One region of the Streptomyces sp. NPDC048106 genome, then DNA from elsewhere that is predicted to be linked to it. Evidence: riboswitches for the same ligand, from Rfam matches in the RefSeq annotation. Region 1 holds a riboswitch; the other holds the start of a gene.
The links. A riboswitch is a leader RNA that binds a small molecule or an ion and turns the genes downstream of it on or off. The one in region 1 is predicted to bind thiamine pyrophosphate.
Positions count from the first base shown of each region.

Region 2: it holds a riboswitch for thiamine pyrophosphate, as region 1 does, so the genes downstream of both, AB0927_RS07195 (thiamine ABC transporter substrate-binding protein) here and thiO (glycine oxidase ThiO) in region 1, are expected to answer to the same signal.

Region 1 is NZ_JBEZND010000004.1:85,773-89,584, forward strand. It holds gene AB0927_RS05090 (thiazole synthase) at 1-618, opposite strand, end outside; gene thiS (sulfur carrier protein ThiS) at 622-822, opposite strand; gene thiO (glycine oxidase ThiO) at 840-2,051, opposite strand; TPP riboswitch at 2,049-2,160, opposite strand; gene AB0927_RS05105 (hypothetical protein) at 2,214-2,564, shown strand; gene AB0927_RS05110 (FAD-dependent oxidoreductase) at 2,597-3,812, shown strand, end outside.
Region 2 is NZ_JBEZND010000005.1:208,849-212,660, reverse strand. It holds gene AB0927_RS07200 (iron ABC transporter permease) at 1-268, opposite strand, end outside; gene AB0927_RS07195 (thiamine ABC transporter substrate-binding protein) at 316-1,386, opposite strand; TPP riboswitch at 1,457-1,563, opposite strand; gene rlmN (23S rRNA (adenine(2503)-C(2))-methyltransferase RlmN) at 1,584-2,690, opposite strand; gene AB0927_RS07185 (VOC family protein) at 2,791-3,564, opposite strand; gene AB0927_RS07180 (peptidoglycan-binding domain-containing protein) at 3,642-3,812, opposite strand, start outside.

The DNA.
Region 1 (3,812 bases):
CAGCATCACCCCGGCGCACCCCAGCTCCATCGCCAGCGCCACGTCCGACGCCGTCCCCGCTCCCGCGTCCAGGATCACCGGCACCCCCGCCCGCTCCACGATGAGCTGGAAGTTGTGCGGGTTGCGGATGCCGAGCCCCGACCCGATCGGCGACCCCAGCGGCATCACCGCCGCGCACCCCACGTCCTCCAGCTTCCGCGCGAGCACGGGATCGTCGTTGGTGTACGGCAGCACCGTGAACCCGTCGTCCACCAGCGTCTCCGCCGCCTCCAGCAGCTCCACCGGATCCGGCAGCAGCGTCCGCTCGTCGGCGATGACCTCCAGCTTCACCAGCGAGGTGCCCAGCGCCTCCCGGGCGAGCCGCGCCGTGAGCACGGCCTCCCCGGCGGTGAAACACCCCGCCGTGTTGGGCAGCACCCGGATGCCGAGCTTCGTCAGCACGGACAGCACCGAGCCGTGCACGGACGGATCCACCCGCCGCATCGCGACCGTGGTCAGCTCCGTCCCGGACGCGACCAGCGCCCGCTCCAGCGTCTCCAGGCTGGGCGCGCCGCCCGTCCCCATGATCAACCGCGACCCGAAGGCCGTACCCCCGATGACAAGGCGATCGTCGCTCATCGGTCAGCCCCCCTGCACCGCGGTGAGCACCTCGACGCGGTCGCCCTCGGCGAGCGCCGTCCCCGTCCACAGCGACCGCGGCACGACCGTCTCGTTGACGGCGGCCGCCACCCCGGAAGGTGCCCGCACGAGGGACCGTACGACGGCGTCGAGCACGGTCCCCGGCGCGACCTCGCGGCGCTGCCCGTTGACGGAGATGGTGATGGCGGACGACACGGCGCTCATACGGGCTGCTCCACTCGCTGCGTGCGGAGCGCGCCGAAGCGCTCCGGTGTGAACGGACGGGCTTCCTCGGGCAGCGGGCCACCGGCCAGCAACTGCCCCATCACATCCCCGGTGACCGGCGTGAGCAGCACCCCGTTGCGGTGGTGCCCGGTCGCCAGCAGCAGCCCCTCGATCCCGGACGGCCCGAGCAGCGGCGCGTTGTCGGGGGACCCGGGCCGCAGCCCGGCCCGCGTCTCGGTGAGCGGCAGCTCGGTGATGCCCGGCACCAGCTCGTGCGCGTCGCGCAGCAGCTCGTACACCCCGCCCGCGGTGACCGTGGTGTCCCAGCCCGTCTCCTCGGTGGTGGCGCCGACGACCAGCTCGCCGTTCTCCCGGGGGACGAGGTACACCTGCCCGCCCCGGACCACGGCGCGCACGGTACGGCTGAGGAACGGCGCGTACCGCTCGGGCACCGTCAGCCGCAGCACCTGCCCCTTCACCGGCCGCACCGGCGGCAGCACCGCCTCGGGCACCCCCGCGAGCCGCCCGCTGAGACTGCCGCCCGCGAGCACCACCTGCCCGGCGGCCAGCGCCGTACCGTCCGCGGTGGTGACCCCGGTGGCCCGGTCCCCCACGGTGTCCAGCCGCTCGGCCCACACCCGGTGGAACACCACTCCGGCCCGCTCGCACGCGGTCACCAGCGCCGCGGCCAGCCGGCGCGGATCGATCTGGTGGTCGCCGTCGACCCGCAGCCCCCCGCGCACGCCGGGCGCCAGCATCGGTTCGAGCCGGCGGCACTCCCGCCCCGTCAGCCACTCCGCGTCCAGGCCGCAGCGCCGCTGGAGGGCGTGCAGTTCGCGCAGGTGGGCGCGGTCGTCGGCGTCCAGCGCGACCGCGAGCGTGCCGCAGCGCCGGTAGCCGAGGTCCCGGCCGCTCGCCTCGGTCAGCTCGGCCACGAAGCCGGGGTAGCGGCGCGCCGACTCCAGGTTGAGGGCGAGCAGAGTCTCCTCGCCGTAGTGCAGTTCGGTGACCGCGGCCAGCATCCCCGCCGCGACCTGCGCGGCCCCGCCGCCCGGCGCGGGGTCCACCACCGCCGTGGCGAGCCCGCGGCACGCCGCGCGCCAGGCCGTGACCAGGCCGATGATCCCGCCCCCGATGACGAGGACGTCGGATGTGCGGGACGCGTTCGGCGGGCCCTTGGGTGACGTATCGGACGTACGTGACGGCATGGGCGTCCAGCCCCTCCCTTCGCCGGCATGACCCGGATCAGGTTCGTACGGTCGGAGGCCGCCAGCCTCCCTCTCAGCCCGGTGCGTCCGGGCTCCCGCGAGTGCTTGTACGGTGGCCACCCTAGCCCGCCGCCCTCATCACCCGTAAGGGAGCCCTCGGTCATGCCCCTGTCGCTGGACGGACTCGTCCTCGCCCCCGTCGCCGACCAGTCGGCGGGCCAGGTGGGAACCCGGACCCGCTTCGCCTACCACGAGAAGGACGGCGCGGTCTGGGCCGACTACCAGGGCGGCGACATCGTCCGCGGCCATCTGGTCGGCACCCGCGCGGGGGACCGCCTGGACTTCCGGTACGTGCAGCTGCGCACGGACGGCACCACGGCCTCGGGCCACTGCGTGTCCACGGTCGTGGAGCTGCCCGACGGCCGGGCGCGCCTGGAGGAAAGCTGGGAATGGGAGTCCGGCCCCGGCTCCGGCACGAGCGTCGTGGAACAGGTCACCGCGCCCACCCGATGACCGACTGATCGCCGTCTGTCTATGGTGACCGGGTGAGCGAGCAGACAGCCCGGGAGGGCACGGCAGGGACGCGACGCGTGGTCGTCGTCGGCGCGGGCATGGCCGGGGTGCAGACCGCGGTCGCCCTGCGGGAAGCGGGCTTCGCGGGCCAGGTGACCGTCATCGGCGCCGAACCGCACCAGCCGTACGACCGGCCGCCGCTGTCCAAGGCGGTCCTGCTCGGCAAGGCCGAGGGGTCCGCCTTCGACCTCGACTTCGAGGCGCTCGGCGTCGAACTGCGGCTCGGCTGCGAGGTCGTCGGCGCCCGCCCCGCCGACCACGAACTGGACACCGGGACGGGCCCGGTGCCCTACGACGTCCTGGTGCTGGCCACCGGCGCCGAACCGGTCACCCTGCCCGGCACCGAGGGCGTCCCCGGGGTGCATCTGCTGCGCACCCTGGACGACGCCGAACGGCTGCGGCCCGTGCTCGCCATGCAGCACGACATCGTGGTCGTCGGCGCGGGCTGGATCGGCGCCGAGTTCGCCACGGCCGCCCGGGAGGCGGGCTGCGCGGTGACCGTCGTCGAGGCCGCCGACCGGCCGCTCGCCGGGGTGCTGCCCGCCGAGGTCGCCGCGCCCATGGCCGGCTGGTACGCCGACAGCGGCGCCGAACTGCGCACCGGCGCGCGGGTGGAGCGCGTCGAGCCCGGCGCGGTGGTGCTCGCCGATGGCACGCGGCTGCCCGCGGGCGCGGTCGTGGTCGGCATCGGCGCCCGCCCCGCCACCGGCTGGCTGGCCGGCTCCGGCATCGAACTGGGCTCGTCCGGCGAGGTCGTCACCGACGCCCGGCTGCGCGCCTCCGCGCCCGATGTGTACGCCGTCGGCGACTGCGCCTCCTTCCCCTCGGCCCGCTACGGCGAACGGCTGCTCGTCCACCACTGGGACAACGCCCTCCAGGGCCCGCGCACCGTCGCCGCCGACATCCTCGGCGAGGCCGCCGCCGACTACGACCCGGTGCCGTACTTCTGGTCCGAGCAGTTCGGCCGCTTCGTCCAGTACGCCGGGCACCACGCCGCCGCCGACCGCCTGGTCTGGCGCGGCGACCCCGCGGGCCCGGCCTGGACGGTGTGCTGGCTGCGCGAGGACCGGCTGGTCGCCCTGCTGGCCGTGGGCCGGCCGCGCGACCTGGCCCAGGGCCGGAAGCTGATCGAGGCGGGCCGCGCGATGGACGCGGAGGCGCTGGCGGACCCGGCGAGGCCGCTGAAGG
Region 2 (3,812 bases), on a different contig from region 1:
CCGTGACGACGGCCCGCAGCACCTGTTTGCCGGGGAAGTCGAGACGGGCGAAGACGAACGCGGCGGGCAGCGCGAGCAGCAGGGTGAGCGCGGTGGAGGCGAGCGCCTGCCAGGTGGTGAACCACAGCACGTGCCGGATGTCCGGCTGGGCGACCACGTCCGCGATCCGCCCGAACCGCCAGGCGCCGCCGGTCTTCAGGCCGCGCGCCACGATCGCGGCGACGGGCCAGGCGAAGAACACGGCGAAGAACGCGACGGGCAGGGCCATCAGCCCCAGCCGCGCCGCGCTCCCGCGCGACTCCCGCCCGCGGGCGGTCACTTCAGTACGAGTGACGTCCACGACTTGACCCACTGGTCACGGTCGGCGGCGATCTTCTCGGGGGCCATGGTCTCGGGGTTCGGCGCCGCGGGGCCGTACTTGGTGAAGTCGGCGGGCACCTTGGCGCCCGCGACGACCGGATAGACGTACATGTTCAGCGGCATGTCCTCCTGGAACTCCTTGGAGACCAGGAAGTCGAGGAACGCCTTGGCGCCCTTGGGGTTCTTGGCGTTGCTCAGCAGCCCGGCGAACTCGATCTGCCGGAAGCAGGTGCCGGTCGCCACGCCGGTCGGGGCGGTGGCGGGACGCTTCTTGGCGTAGATGACCTCGGCGGGCGGGGAGGAGGCGTACGACACGACGAGCGGCCGGTCGCCGCCGGCCTTCTTGCCCTCCGAGGAGCCGGAGAACTCCTGGTAGTAGGCCTGCTCCCAGCCGTCGACGACCTTGACGCCGTTGGCCTTGAGCTTCTTCCAGTAGCCCTGCCAGCCCGTGTCCCCGAACTGCGCGGCGCTGCCGAGCAGGAAGCCGAGGCCGGGCGAGGCGGTGGCCGCGTTCTCGGTGACGAGCAGGTTCTTGTACTGCGGCTTGGCGAGGTCGGCGTAGGACTGCGGCGGCGTCAGGTGGTGACTGTCGAAGTACGCCTTGTCGTAGTTGACGCAGATGTCGCCGTAGTCGACGGGCGTGACGCGGTTCTTGTCGTCGAGCCGGAACTGGGCGCCGGTCTTGTCCAGGCCCTTGGCCGTGTACGGCTGGAACAGCCCGTTGTCGAGGGCGCGGGACAGCAGGGTGTTGTCGACGCCGAAGAGGACGTCGCCCTGCGGGTTGTCCTTGGTCAGGATGGCCTTGTTGACGGCCTGTCCGGCGTCGCCGTCCTTGAGGACGCGGACCTTGTACCCGGACCGCTTCTCGAAGTCCGCGAGCACGCTCTTGGAGACGGCCCACGAGTCGTGGCTGACGAGGGTGACGGTCTTGCTGTCCGCCTTGCTGTGGCCCTGTGACGAGCCGCACGCGGACAACGTGACCAGGCCGAGCCCGACCGCCGCGGCCACGAAGGTCTTCTTGTGCACTTGGTTTTCCTCCTGGGGTTGACCAGGAAGAACGCGGCCCTGTCCGGATAATCCGGACAGGGCGCAACAGCTTGAGTAGTGACCGAACTTCCTACCCAGAATGACCTGGGCGAGGTTCAGAGGGTCTGCGGCCCGATGCCGCACTCTCAGCGCTGTGGCGCTCCCCTGTCGGAATATGAAGATGTGATGGGCTCAGATTACCGCTCGGTGGCCGCGAGCTGACCACAGGCTCCGTCGATCTCCTGCCCACGGGTGTCCCGGATCGTCACCGGCACACCGTGCGCGGCGATCGCCTCCACGAAGACCTTCTCGTCCTCGGGCCGCGAGGCCGTCCACTTCGAGCCCGGAGTCGGGTTCAGCGGAATGAGGTTGACGTGCACGGGCCTGCCCTTGAGCATCCGGCCGAGCCGGTCGCCACGCCACGCCTGGTCGTTGATGTCGCGGATGAGCGCGTACTCGATGGACAGCCGGCGCCCGCTCTTCTCGGCGTACTCGAACCCCGCGTCCAGCACCTCGCGCACCTTCCACCGCGTGTTCACGGGGACGAGGGTGTCGCGCAGTTCGTCGTCGGGAGCGTGCAGGGAGATCGCGAGACGGCACTTGAAGCCCTCGTCGGCGAACCGGTGGATGGCCGGCACCAGCCCGACGGTGGAGACGGTGATGCCGCGCTGGGACAGCCCGAGCCCGTCCGGCGCCGGGTCGGTGAGCGCGCGGATGGCGCCGACGACCCGCTTGTAGTTGGCGAGCGGCTCGCCCATGCCCATGAACACGATGTTGGACAACCGCGCGGGCCCGCCCGGCACCTCGCCGTCGCGCAGCGCCCGCATGCCGTCCACGATCTGGTGGACGATCTCCGCGGTGGACAGGTTGCGGTCCAGGCCCGCCTGCCCGGTCGCGCAGAACGGGCAGTTCATCCCGCACCCCGCCTGCGAGCTGATGCACATGGTCACCCGGTCCGGGTACCGCATCAGCACGGACTCCACGAGGGTGCCGTCGAACAGCCGCCACAGCGTCTTGCGGGTGGTGCCCTCGTCGGTCGACAGATGCCGGACGACCGTCATCAGCTCCGGGAACAGCGCCTCGCGCAGCTTCTCCCGGGAGCCGGCCGGGATGTCGGTCCACTGCTGCGGGTCGTGCGCGTACCGCGCGAAGTAGTGCTGCGAAAGCTGCTTGGCACGGAACGGCTTCTCACCGATCCCGGCCACCGCTTCCTTGCGCTCGGCGGGCGAGAGATCGGCGAGATGCCGCGGCGGCTTCTTGGCTCCGCGCGGCGCGACAAAGGTGAGTTCTCCGGGAATGGGCATGGTGCTACCAGTGTCGCAGATCCAAACGGGTGACCCATGGCAGCCGGTGGTGGTGCGCGGTGCGGCCGGGCCGGGGCTCGCGGACCGGCCGGAGCGCGGCTCACATCGGGGTCGGTTTGATCATCGCGAAGGGGGCGCCCTGGGGGTCGGTGACGACCGTCATCCGGCCGGCCATCATGTCGAACGGCGGGGCGAGGACCGTGCCGCCGCGCTTGGCCAGGGCGTCCACGGTGGAGTCCACGTCGTCGACCGCGTAGTAGGCCAGCCAGTGCGCCGGGGTGCCCGGCGGGTCGTCGGCGAGCCGGGCGACGCCGCCGACCGCCCGGCCGCCGACCATCAGCGCCCAGTAGTTCTCCGCGCCCTCCATCGGCTCGATCTCGATGCCGAACGCCTCGCCGTAGAAGCCGGTGGCCGCGGGTACGTCGCTGGTGTGCAGCTCGTTCCAGGTCAGCGCGCCGGCCTCGTTGACCACCTGGGCGCCGTGGAAGTCGCCGGGCTGCCAGACGCCGAAGACGGCGCCCTGCGGGTCGGCGGCGATCAGCATGCGGCCGAGGCTGCCGACGTCCGTCACCGGGACGAGCAGGGTGCCGCCCGCGCCGACGATCGCGTCCTGGGTGGCCTGGGCGTCGGTGCTGGCCAGGTAGCTGGTCCAGACGGTCGGCGCCTCCGGCATCCCGTCGGGCTTCGGGCCGATGCCGGCCACGGCCCTGCCGTGCAGCTCGCAGACCGCGTACCCGCCGAACTCGGCCGGGCCGGCCTGCCCCTGCCAGCCCAGCAGGTCGCGGTAGAAGTCCAGCGCGGCCTGCTGGTCCGACGCCATCAGATCGACCCAGCACGGGGTGCCGGTCGCGTACGGAGTGGTGACTTCGGGCATCTCTCGCTCCCTGTCAGGGGCCACATCAAGGGCCACGCTTCGTCACCATCCTGTCGCCGAACGCCACAAACCGCTCGTCAGGGGCGGGGGTGTGCCGCCGTCAGAGCCAGCCAGGTGGGGCGGTCGGCGATGCCGGTCGGCGGCAGGCCGTGCGCGCGCTGGAAGCCGAGGAGCGACTGGTGGGTGGCCATGGTGAAGCGGCCGGTGATGTCGGCCGGCCAGCCCGCGCGGGCCAGCAGGTCCTGCAC